One region of the Paenibacillus sp. CH40 genome, then DNA from elsewhere that is predicted to be linked to it. Evidence: predicted binding sites of a transcription regulator. Region 1 holds the regulator's gene; each other region holds the start of a gene.
What was found. The regulator LexA, encoded in region 1, represses DNA repair genes until DNA is damaged. The targets are predictions, from matches to a motif close to CGAACATATGTTCG.

Region 1 (4,217 bases):
GGCCTTTGTTAAAGAGCTACAGGCTAAATCAGTTATTTCTTGTCCACCTGTATCTGATTGGATAGCGCAAACTTCTCAAGTCGCTCTGCAATGGCATCCGTGTCATAGCGACCTAATGATTTTGTGAAAATGAAATTACCGCCCTTACCTTTTCTTTCAACGGTTACGTAACCCTTTTCAATCTTGATGGCTTTCATGTCCCCAGCCGTCATTGGACGTTCTCTACCACCTTTCAGCATATAGAGAGTATCCTTTCCCACTTTCAAATAAGGACGACGGATGAAAAAGATAACAGCCAGCATCAAGTATAGGCCGAATACAAGCCAATCCATCCCTCGCATGCCAGTCTTAGTCAAAAAGTAACTCATAAGCATGTACAATACAGAAAGACCAGCCAGCATAATTGGCACAGTAATGTTACGACCACGGAAAATATCCATTGCAGAACCTGCGCCGTTAATGGTTTGAATGCCTTGCTTTTTGCGCGATTTATTTAAATGCGCTGTGTTTTTGCGTACTTTTCTTTCAAATGATCGGGCCATCTCTCAATTCCTTCCCAGATATATTACAATAAAACAATTGCCTCAAAGCTGATCTATATAGATACCGAGAACGGTACCTAAAACAAAAGGCAAATTGCAGGCTTGGGCGCTTTAACAACATTAATGCTTCAGCCCGTCATTTCCCTTCGATGTATCATCGTCCACAAATTCAATTGTTTCAAGCTGCTGCCGAAAATTACGGCGAATGTTACCTAAATAAATTTCCCGAAGATTGGCGCGCTCTGTGGCTTCCTCTTCCGTCAAACCCTCGGATTTTGCTTTGCGCGCTAATTCATTGATGCGCTGTACCAAGCTGTCTATATCCAAATTGTGTCCCCTCCATAAAAGCAAAGATATAATACACTTTGACATGTAGAAAAGAGCTTGTCAAGGCTCCCGCATTACGCTCCCTGACAAGCTCTAATAGTCTATAGGTCAGAAGTTAGGAAGCTTGAGTACCTGACCTACCTGTACTCCCCGATCCTCTAAACCGTTAATCCGCACAATTCCTTCTATATATACCCGTGTATCCATTCGTTCCGGTTTATGATTTGCGGCAATCTCCCACAACGTATCTCCAGGTTGTACGGTCAGTTTAGTCACTTCTCCCTTGGAAGCTGAGGGTGCCGCGAAAACCGTAAGTACACCTGCCCCTGCAATCCAAGCAACAATCACTAAAATAAGAAGCTTAAGTAAAAGAGTATTAGTAATAATTTGCATAAAATGCGCTCTACCCTCTTTTCGGGTCTCCTGCAAATTTTCTGAATTCATCGGAAAAATACTTTGATAAGTGCTATATTTCATCATTGGCTGCGACCTCCAAACGTTTGTTCTTATGTTTTCACAATATAACACGAACATTTGTTTTGTTCAATAGAAAAGAGAACAAAAGTTCGCGATTATTTTTAGGGATTATTTAGAACTTATGTTTGTACGAACGGAGGTTCTATGCTATAATTTTCCCAAACGTTACTAAATGGGGTTGATACGGTATGTCTAAGATTTCGAGCCGCCAGCAGGCCATTCTTGAATTTATCCGCAATGAAGTGCGTCTAAAGGGATACCCCCCTTCTGTACGCGAAATAGGCGAGGCTGTCGGATTGGCCTCCAGTTCTACGGTTCACGGTCATTTGGATCGTTTAGAGAAAAAAGGACTCATTCGACGCGATCCTACAAAACCACGGGCTATTGAGTTACTCGGTCAAGACGAATCGGATAACAGCAACTTGATTAATTACTCCATTAGTCGTGTCCCCGTCGTCGGCAAAGTAACTGCTGGCCTTCCTATTACGGCGACAGAAAATATTGAAGATTACTTTCCTCTTCCCCAACACTTTGTTGGTGAGGATAAAATATTCATGTTATCTGTTGTAGGCGAAAGCATGATTGAGGCTGGGATTGCTAACGGAGACTATGTAATCGTACGTCAACAGCAGACCGCTGATAATGGCGATATTGTTGTAGCTATGACAGATGAAGACGAAGCTACAGTTAAAACCTTCTACAAAGAAAAAGATCATATCCGGCTTCAACCTGAAAACCCAGCCTTTGAACCGCTTCGCCTGACACACGTCAGCATTTTGGGCAAGGTTGTAGGACTCTTCCGGGACTTCCACTGATTTCTCGTTCTTTCTTCCCCGTTATTCTAACCACTAATACAAAACCGGCTGCCTAGGGCAAGCCGGTTTTGTATTGTTATTATGTATTTCACAACTATTTTTTCATTTCAGCAATCTATTCCTATTGTTTCTACTATAAAATCAGCCTTCTCATCTCAAATAATCACCCACTGATCTTGAGCAGCTATACTGTTATGGGCAAAACTCATAGATCTTTCTTTGTTTTAGATAAATATGGTATATTAATTACTCATAGCTCTGTAGGAGGAATTAAATGAAAAAAATTATAATTTCAGCGTTTGTTGTGATATTTATCGCCATAAGCTGTGTAGTACCAACAATGGATCATTTGTATGCAGAAGAGAAATCCCACATAACAACCTACGATCGTATTCAGTACATACAAATACTTATCCATTTCAGGTATTTAGAAAAGCAACTCGAAGCTGTAATTTCCGAAAGAAACAATTACCCAGAAAACAGCCAAGAATATAAACAGCTCTCTGAACAACTGAATCATATTCTTGCTCAAGAGGCGTACTACGAGAAAAAACTTAACACTCTCAAAAGTAAATAATTCCCATACTAAACTGCATATTATTTATCTACACTATTAGACTCATGCCGACCTGCCTGTAACATTCTCCTGCAACGTAAAGTTGAAATGGCGAAGACAGGTTCGCATGAGTTTTTTGTTAACCATTAGGAATATAGGTACCAGCTTCTTTTTGCTTTTAATAGATTTATGCTGATACATTACTATCACAATTGACATAGTATATAGCAGACCTAAGCAAAGGAGATATGCAGATGATCAGAAATAGAGTTAAAACGTATAAGCATCGCATCGGGAAAAACAGATATCTGGTCGTTAAAGTCTTTCAAGCCGCAGCTGCTAAAACAGGAAGCGGAAATGCACTAGCAACCAATGCCTTGAATATCAAAATTTCCAAGCGTAAGCATAAACACCACTAAGATTCATCCGTACCTTCATTTCCTTGAAGGGAGGTGATCATATGAGCAGAAGACATTGCAGACGTGATTTGAGAAGAAGAAGATCAAACATCCGTTCGAATCAAAGAGCCGTTGCGCGTGCAAGAGGTAACGCACTGGCTGTTAATCTGTTTAGCGTGAATGATAGACAACGTAGACGTTAATAATCGTTTTCAAGCAAAAGCAGGAAGGATTCTTCCTGCTTTTTTTGTGTTAAACGGTACACCTAACTACTGCTATGAATCGTTGAAGCAAGCGGACGAGATCGTAGAATTATCACACATAGTTGAACAGTCGCTACAATTCTGCTCTTTTTATAAATCTAACAGACAGGAAATGGTGGTTCTCTTTTAGAATAGTGTGCATAGAGAAATTAAACCAGGAGGAGACAAGCCATGATAATTAAAATGTCACTTTCGAATATGGGAGATTTTAAGAAGTCAAATGAGAATAACGGCTTTATTGTGTCAGGAAGGATTATACCTAAATACGAGAACGATAATTGGACATATATAGAAGAAAGTTTCCCCGAACCATATTTTAAACAGTATGAGAATGATGACGTTGACATCAGTTATATTGATGAACAAGGAAAATCTATTTTTTTATATTATGATGAGAACGACTGTGTTGGGCAAATTAAACTTTGTACTAATTGGAATGGCTATGCTCTAATTGAGGATATTGCCGTCGCTAAAGACTGGAGACACAAGGGAATCGGAGCAGCCTTATTGAGTAAAGCAACCGAGTGGGCTAAGCAGAATAACCTTGTTGGTCTTATGCTTGAAACACAGGATGTGAATGTTTTAGCTTGTCGATTCTATGCTAAAAATAACTTTGTAATCGGCGGAGTTGATACTATGCTATATTCTAACTTTTCCACAGCCCATGAAAAAGCGATTTTTTGGTATTATAAGTTTAAGCATTCAAATTAGCCTAAAATCAAACTGATCAGCAAACAAAGCTCTGCCAACCAATTAAGGTTAGCAGAGCTTTTGATTTATTTAGAGTATCCACTTACTTCAAACGTGAGGATGCGATCATTTTCAGCATGTAATCCTTT
Region 2 (4,217 bases), 650 kb from region 1:
GCAGCGGCAAGGCTAATCGCCATGCCAATGACGGCTGCGCTACTGTGAACCAGCGCGGTCAGGCAGGCTCCCGCAGCGAAGGCCCACCACATGTTGGCTGCAGCGTGATCAAGAAACCAACGGAATAGTCCGGCCTGCTCAATCCAGGGTCCGACCGACTGCATCACGCGAATACCCGCCAGAATCAGCGAAAATCCAGCAAAGACGAGGCTGATATATTGTACAGCCTGCGGACGGCTGAGCCCATGGGAGCCGGATGAAGCTCCGGCAGACACATACTGGCGGCTGGGGACAGCTTCACTCCACAGGACGGCAGTACTCCAGCAGAGCAGTGAGCCGCAGAGCAGCGGAACAGCCAGCTTGCCGAGCTGGAGCCCCATCAGCTCGGTGGTCAGGCAGGTGCCGATATTGGTGCCGAGAATGATGCCGAGCGTGCGGCCGTAGGTCAACAGCCCGGCGTTGACCAGTCCGATCGTCAGCACCGTTACGGCGGTGCTGCTTTGCAGCAGGGCGGTAATGCCTGAGCTGAACAGCATGCCCCGCCAAGGGGAAACGGTGGCGCGGTTCAACCAGCGGGTGAGGAAGGGGCCGGCCAAATGCCGGAGGGCTGCTTCCATCAGCTTCATCCCGCCCAAAAAAATAAACAGCCCACCGCACAGCGGGAGTATAACATGTATAAACACGGGCATAGCCCCCTTTTCTAGGTGAAAATACTTATGTAACAGCCTATGATCTGTCGGGGACAGCCATGACAAGCATGGCCGAGCTGTTTTTTTATAGAACGATAATTTTTGTAGTATCTTCACAAGCTTTAAAAGCGTGACGTCGATATACAGGCGGGCAGTAGCGGAGCGGTTCATTTGAATCTGGAGAAGCGCCAGCGTTCGCCTTTGCAACGGGATTCTTACCTTTAAATGTGTTACCTAATTCCAAGAATCCCGTTGCAACAGCGATCGTAAGATCAAATGATCCGCGGAGCCGCGCCCCTATCGAACAACGTTTTAACACTTTGAGTAATTCAAGAATGGGAGTGAAGGATTTTGCCTTCAGTAATATTAGAACGCAGCCGTAAAAAAAGGCTGGAGCACGCACACCCTTGGGTGTTTAAAAACGAAATAGCCAAGATTGAGGGTGACCCAGAGGCAGGCGATTTGGTCAGCATCGTTAATCATCAGGGGCGTTATTTGGCGACAGGTTACTATAATCCGGCTTCACAAATTACAGTACGTGTGATGTCCTATGAGCCGCTGGAAGCAATGGATCAAAACTTTTTTGCCCAACGCTTTCGCAAATGTCTGGAGCACCGCCAACGTTTTGTGACCGGGGGAGACGCTTATCGGTTGGTGTACGGCGAGGCTGATTTTTTGCCTGGACTGATTGTAGATCGATTTGGTGATGTGTTGGTCGTGCAGTTGTTAACGCTTGGCATGGATCGGCGAAGGGAAGAAATCAGGGATGCGCTCGTTGAAGTAGTGGGTCCTGTTGGTATATATGAGCGCAGTGATGTATCCATCCGTGAGCTGGAAGGATTGGAACAAACGAAGGGTCCTTTGTACGGTGATTGCCCGCGTCATGTGGTGGTGACGGAAAATGGCCTGCACATCAAGGTTGATATCGTAGAGGGCCAGAAGACGGGTTATTTCTTTGACCAGCGTGAAAATCGTGCGGCCATAGCACCATTGATGACAGGTTGGGGAGCACGTAGTGGAATTACGCTACAAGAAGTAGCTGCAGACTCAGGAGATGCGGGCACAACGGTGTTGAAGCCAGTGAATAAAAGTGGTAAGGTTGTTGAATTCCCATTCTGGGATGGCGCAACCGTATTGGAATGTTTTTCGCATACGGGAAGCTTTACGCTCAATGCATGTAAACATGGTGCTAAAAAAGTAACTTGTCTTGATATTTCTGAGCATGCGATTGAAAGTGCGCGGGATAATGTCAAGCTGAACGGTTTTGAGGAACGCGTCGAGTTTGTCGTCGACGATGCTTTTCAATATTTGCGCAATCAAGTGAAAGGTGTAGAGGAACGCAATGCACGAGCCGGGGGCAAAGGAGATACATCCAAGCCGCTGACAGCAGGTGGCGGACGCACCTTTGATGTGGTCATTCTCGATCCGCCAGCCTTTGCCAAAACAAAGAACGCTGTCAAAGGAGCTACACGTGGGTATAAAGATATCAACCTGCATGGGATGAAACTTGTCAATGAGGGCGGCTATCTGGTGACAGCGAGCTGTTCGTTCCATATGCGGCCAGAGCTGTTTTTGGACACTATTAAGGAAGCGGCGGCAGATGCCGGCAAAATCCTTCGTCTGGTAGACTGGAGAGCGGCTGGTAAGGACCATCCTCAAATTTTGGGTGTGGAGGAAGGCCATTACTTGAAATTCGCCATCTTTGAGGTGCGCAGCCGGACACAGCTTTAGGTTTCATACAAAGTCAAAGTCAATCGCCTTTTTGGTGATTAAATAGGTAAAATAGACTCATTTTAGGTATAAATCAGTCCTGTAGAGAAGGCATGCACCAAGCCAACCTGCGGGACTGATTTGTTTTTTAGGGGGAGGATGAATTGCTACAACATGGCAAACGTACGTTCTTTTCTCCCTTGCCTGATATGCTATACTGTTTAATAGAATGTTGTTCGTTGGAAAGGAGGCCGCATCATGTCGGTCCGCTTGTTGATTGGCCGCTCTGGTAGTGGTAAAAGTACGTTAATCCGCAATGAAATGACGTCTATGTTACGCAAGGAGCCGCTAGGTAAGCCTATGCTGTTACTTGTACCGGAGCAATCGTCATTTGCTTCCGAGCATGCGTTACTTACAGAAGCCGGAAACGGTATTCAGGGGTCGGTGCGCGCCCAAGTGATGGGATTTCATCGTCTTGCCTATTTAGTTATGCAGGAAACCGGGGGTTCAGCACTGGTGCCTGTAACGGAAGAAGGCAAGAAGATGCTTTTATATAAAATTATTCGTCGTCGCAAGGATGAACTGAGCTTGTTTAAGGATTCGGGAGACCAGCTCGGCTTTGTGGATCGGTTGAATACATTGTTTACGGAGCTAAAGCAGTATGGAAGTGATACTCGGTCTGTACCTGAGCAACTGGAGCGAATGAACGCTGTTGGAGAGTCAACTCCGATTTTGCGCGGCAAGCTCAAAGATATCAGTCTAATCTATGAGGATTTTGAACGAGAGCTGACGCTTAAATATATAGACGGTGAAGATACGCTGCGCATGCTGGCAGAACAGATTGCGGAGTCTTCCCTTGTGCGTGGAGCAGACATTTGGATGGATGGCTACCGTAGATTTACACCACATGAATACAAGGTGGTGGAGCAACTTATGCTGCATGCCTCTTCGTTGACGGTGGCGCTGACTTGCAACCGCAGCTACGAGGGCGGACAGCTTCCGCATGAGTTGGATTTGTTTCATCCTTCGGCGGCTACGTATGTAAAGCTCAAAGGAATGGCGGACGAGCTGATGATAGAGACGCAGACACAATTACTGCGCCCTGATCCGCTGCCGAGATTTAAGGAGCGTCCAGCGTTGGCATATTTGGAGGCTAACTTTGAACATCGTACAGGGTTACGGAATCAGGAACAACGGATGCGGCTGCAGCAGCTACGAGAGCAGTGGACAGAAGAACAGCCGGAGGGCATAAAACTGTACACTGCGGCTAATCGCCGTGCAGAGCTGGAAGGGGCTGTACGCGAAATGCGCCGTCTGGCCCGAGATGAAGGCGCGCGTTACCGAAAGATGGCTCTGTTTGTACGTCATATTGAAGATTATGAGCCATGGGTGGAACCGATATTCAAACAGTATGAGGTTCCAGTATTTCTGGATCAGCGAAGAAGTGTATTACATCATCCTTTGGTGGAATTGATTCGGGCTTCGCTGGATATCGTGCAGCGGCGTTGGCGGTATGAGGATGTATTCCGTGCGGTCAAAACAGACCTTCTACTGCCGCTGGACGGTCGGGTGAGCCGCGAGGAGATGGACCGTTTGGAAAACTATGTTCTGGCCTGCGGAATACAAGGCAGCCGTTGGACAGATGGTCGGCCGTGGCAGGCTGTGCCCAGCTTGTCACTGGAGCTGGAGGAGCAAGAACGGAACCGTAGGCGGGATGAAACGTTAGATTTGATGGAGCTATGCCGGGATGTGATCGTGACGCCTTTACGTGCGTTTGAGAAACGTGTGGGCAAGGCACGAACTGCACTTGAGAAGTGT
Region 3 (4,217 bases), on a different contig from region 1:
GCAGCCAGCACGGATGGTCTTGACGGATATTTGGCACGTAAAAATAATATGGTCACCAATTTGGGCAAGCTGTTGGACCCCCTTGCTGATAAGCTTTTGGTAACCGCTATTTTGGTTTCCTTGGTAGAAATGGGGAAAATTGATTCATGGATTGTCGTTGTGATTGTTAGCCGTGAGTTTGCGGTTACGGGGCTGCGTCAGATTGCCTTACTGGATGGGTCTGTGGTTGCTGCAAGCAATTGGGGCAAATTAAAGACGATCATCCAGATCGTTGCTATTGTAGCGCTGCTCATTAATAATTTCCCGTTTGTTTTTCTTGGTATACCGTTTGATTTAATAGCGATATGGGCAGCAGTGTTGATCACCATTTATTCGGGTATTGATTATTTCGTGAAAAATATCCATTTGCTGAGCTCCTCCAAAGTTTAACAGGATAAATTTTATGGAAACAGCAATAGGGACTAAACTTATTGCTGTTTCTTTATATAATTCCCATAATATTCGCAGTACAGGAGGAAGAATTGATGAAAGCTGAAATAATTGCAGTAGGAACAGAGTTATTACTCGGACAAATAGTGAATACAAATGCTCAATATTTGTCACAAGAGCTGGCTACAATTGGAATCGATGTATATTTTCAGACTGTGGTTGGCGATAACATAGATCGGCTTCAGGAAGCGATAAGAATTGCTCAGAAGCGTGCGGATATTATTTTGTTTTCCGGCGGTCTGGGGCCGACTCAGGATGATTTGACGAAAGAGGCGATAGCGGCTGTATTGGGGCGGAAATTGCACATAGATCGTCTTGCAATGGACAAGCTAGATCAATTTTTCCGTAACCGTGGGGTAGAAATGACCGAGAATAACCGCCGTCAGGCGCTTTCTATTGAAGGTGCTACTCCGCTTGAAAATGAGACAGGGCTAGCTGTGGGCGACGCGATTGCACAGGACGGTAAATTTTATGTAGTTTTGCCTGGACCGCCTAAGGAACTCAAACCTATGTTTGCAAACCAGGCAAAGCCTTGGTTGCTTCAGCAGGCATTGAGCGGTGAGGAAATGCCAATTTATTCGAAAATGCTAAAATTTGCAGGGATCGGTGAGTCAGCTCTTGAAACCCATTTGTTAGATCTAATCCAATCCCAGACAGATCCCACGATTGCCCCTTATGCCAAGGAAGGGGAAGTCACGATCCGTATATCCACCAAGGCGGCCAGCGAAAGTGAAGCATTAATTAAGCTGACAGCTACGGAAGTAGAAATTCAGCAGCGTCTTTCGGAGTATATGTATGCAAGCGAGGATGTTGCGCTGGAGAAGGTTATCGTAGATCTAATGGCCAAACGCGAACTCACTGTGAGTGCGGCAGAAAGCTGTACAGGTGGAATGCTGATGGAACACATCACTTCTATACCTGGCAGTGCTGTTATGTTTCAAGGTGGCATCGTGTGCTATTCCAATGAAATGAAGATGAAATTACTCAACGTGCCTTATGATTATTTGGAAGGGGATCATGCGCCGGGTGCAGTGAGTAAGGAAGTAGCCCTTGTGCTTGCGGAGCAGGCGAGAATGATCATGGACAGCGATTTTGGACTTTCAGTTACTGGTGTAGCTGGGCCTGGGTATTCCGAACGGAAGCCAGTCGGTCTGGTGTATATTGGCATTGCTGAACGCGACAAGGAAACGGAAGTACATGAGCTGAGACTGAGTGGCAACCGCGAAACAATCCGACTGCGATCAGTCAAAGCAATCCTGTACAGATTGTGGCGCAGGCTGGTAGAGAACGAGAAGCTCTCTTAAACATCTATGTACAGTGTGGGTCGTAGAGTTGTTTTAGATAGATATTCATGATATAATCATCTTATCGGAAGAACCGTTGCAAAGCCTTTTGCCAGCGGTTCTTTTTTTGTTTTAAGAGACAGGTGTAATTATAGAAGAGAGTTGTGCGAATAAAAAAAACGAATGTATGTTCGAAAAAATGCTTGGCAAGCGTGTCAAAACAAGGTATTATTAAAGTACAAACAATGAAGGATGTGAGTTTATTGTCAGATCGTCGTGCTGCGCTGGATATGGCGCTCCGTCAAATAGAAAAGCAATTTGGTAAAGGTTCCATTATGAAGTTGGGTGAGTCTACCCACATGCAAGTGGAAACGATCCCCAGTGGTTCGATTGCTTTGGATATTGCGTTAGGAACGGGCGGCTTTCCAAGAGGCCGGGTTATTGAAATATACGGACCGGAATCATCCGGTAAAACGACAGTAGCTCTTCACGCTATCGCAGAGGTGCAAAAAACAGGCGGACAAGCCGCCTTTATCGACGCCGAGCATGCGCTTGATCCGTCGTATGCAAGCAAGCTGGGTGTCAATATTGATGAGTTGTTACTATCGCAACCAGATACAGGAGAGCAGGCGCTTGAGATTGCCGAAGCCCTTGTACGTAGTGGAGCAGTAGACATTGTAGTTGTTGACTCCGTAGCGGCACTTGTGCCCAAGGCAGAGATTGAAGGCGAAATGGGAGATTCCCACGTTGGTCTTCAAGCACGTTTGATGTCTCAGGCATTGCGTAAGCTTTCTGGAGCCATTAATAAGTCGAAAACCATTGCTATTTTTATTAACCAGCTACGTGAAAAAGTAGGTGTTATGTTCGGTAACCCTGAAACAACACCAGGTGGACGTGCCTTGAAGTTTTACTCTACGGTACGTTTGGATGTTCGTCGTATTGAAAGTTTGAAAATGGGTAACGACATTGTGGGTAACCGCACACGTATTAAAGTCGTGAAGAACAAAGTTGCCCCTCCTTTCCGTCAGGCTGAGGTGGATATTATGTACGGTGAGGGTATTTCCAAAGAAGGTAGCTTGATCGATATCGGTACGGAGCATGACATTGTCGACAAGAGCGGAGCCTGGTATTCCTACGAAGGTGAGCGCCTTGGTCAGGGACGTGAGAATGCTAAACAATTTTTGAAGGAAAATCCGAATATTGCTAGTACGATCGAACAAAAAATTCGGGTGGCCAGCAATTTGATTACGACAGTTGCTCCGCCTACAGAAGAAGAGTTGGCACAGCAAGCGAAGGAAGAACAGGAATTGTTGGAGCTTGAATAAAGCTTGGTGAATCCTGGTTTGTGAACTGGGGCCAGGGTTATGGCACCGTCCGTTTGAATAGCATGATTCTGATGCCCTGCACAGTTGTGCAGGGCATTTTTGCATCAACTAAAGTCTGCTTTGTCAGCGGAATCTAACTTTGCGTAGCAGGTGTTCCAAGGCTGCTTTCGTGAATTTCAAAGTGAGGGAAATATATTGCAGTTGGACGATGAAGATGAATACACTTCGGAAGCAAATAAGCAACAAGGGATTGCTCTTTTTCCGGATCGTGAGGAATTGATGATTACTAGGGTAGAGCAGGGACAGGGACGCAAACGTGGAAGGTATATCATTCATTTTGGTCCGTATTCGCTGTCTGTATTAGAAGATGTAATGATCAAGTACAATATGTTCAAAGGAACGTCATTTGATAAAAAAGAACTGGAAGATATCGTTCTGGCAGATGAAAAACAACAGGCTTATGTACTTGCGCTTCGCTATTTGGGGCGAAAGCCTCGCACACGTCAGGAAATTGCCCAACGTTTGTTACAAAAAGAACTGGATCAGTCTGTAATTGACGAAGTAATGGATCGACTGCAAAGAGAACAACTCGTAGATGATGATTTATACGCCCGCCAATGGGCAAGGCAGCGCATAACTAGCCAACGTAAGGGGAAGATGTGGGTTAGGCAAGAACTTCGTCAGAAGGGCATCTCTAAAGCCTCTATTGGCGAAGCGTTAGGTGAGATCACCGATAATGAGGAGTGGGAGAGCGCTTTGACGGTCGGACGTAAGAAATGGAATCAGGTACGTGGTGATATAATGGAGAAAAAAAGGAAAACCTACCCTTTTCTCATGAGACGTGGATATTCGGGGGATATGACACGCCGAGTGGTCAATCATCTCACTGCGGCCGAGCATGACGTTGCTTCAGATGACGAGGAATTGTTGCAGTGGGAGGAATAGTTGCCAAACGGCTGCTGAACCTTTGGCTAGTATGAACGGATAGGATGAGCTAGTTATTACAGGGAAAGCTGCATGGTAGTCTACTAATGTTTGCATTCCCTTGACAATGCCATTTGTCAAATAATAAAATATATATGAAACGATACTTGTGGAACGCCCTTTTTCCTTCCAAAAA

Region 2: a site for LexA is predicted at 2,578-2,591, ahead of addB (helicase-exonuclease AddAB subunit AddB). Genes of this name have one in related genera too.
Region 3: a site for LexA is predicted at 1,953-1,966, ahead of recA (recombinase RecA). Genes of this name have one in related genera too.

What each region holds. Positions count from the first base shown of each region.
Region 1 covers NZ_JANAVQ010000001.1:1,109,938-1,114,154, reverse strand. The annotation lists gene NLX73_RS04890 (hypothetical protein) at 33-542, opposite strand; gene NLX73_RS04885 (DUF896 domain-containing protein) at 663-869, opposite strand; gene NLX73_RS04880 (LysM peptidoglycan-binding domain-containing protein) at 978-1,346, opposite strand; gene lexA (transcriptional repressor LexA) at 1,535-2,161, shown strand; gene NLX73_RS04870 (hypothetical protein) at 2,436-2,738, shown strand; gene NLX73_RS04865 (hypothetical protein) at 2,972-3,136, shown strand; gene NLX73_RS04860 (hypothetical protein) at 3,178-3,318, shown strand; gene NLX73_RS04855 (GNAT family N-acetyltransferase) at 3,550-4,089, shown strand.
Region 2 covers NZ_JANAVQ010000001.1:463,728-467,944, forward strand. The annotation lists gene NLX73_RS02060 (Na/Pi cotransporter family protein) at 1-683, opposite strand, end outside; gene NLX73_RS02065 (class I SAM-dependent rRNA methyltransferase) at 1,041-2,420, shown strand; gene addB (helicase-exonuclease AddAB subunit AddB) at 2,658-4,217, shown strand, end outside.
Region 3 covers NZ_JANAVQ010000002.1:245,316-249,532, reverse strand. The annotation lists gene pgsA (CDP-diacylglycerol--glycerol-3-phosphate 3-phosphatidyltransferase) at 1-429, shown strand, start outside; gene NLX73_RS07550 (competence/damage-inducible protein A) at 525-1,793, shown strand; gene recA (recombinase RecA) at 2,036-3,097, shown strand; gene NLX73_RS07540 (regulatory protein RecX) at 3,293-4,042, shown strand.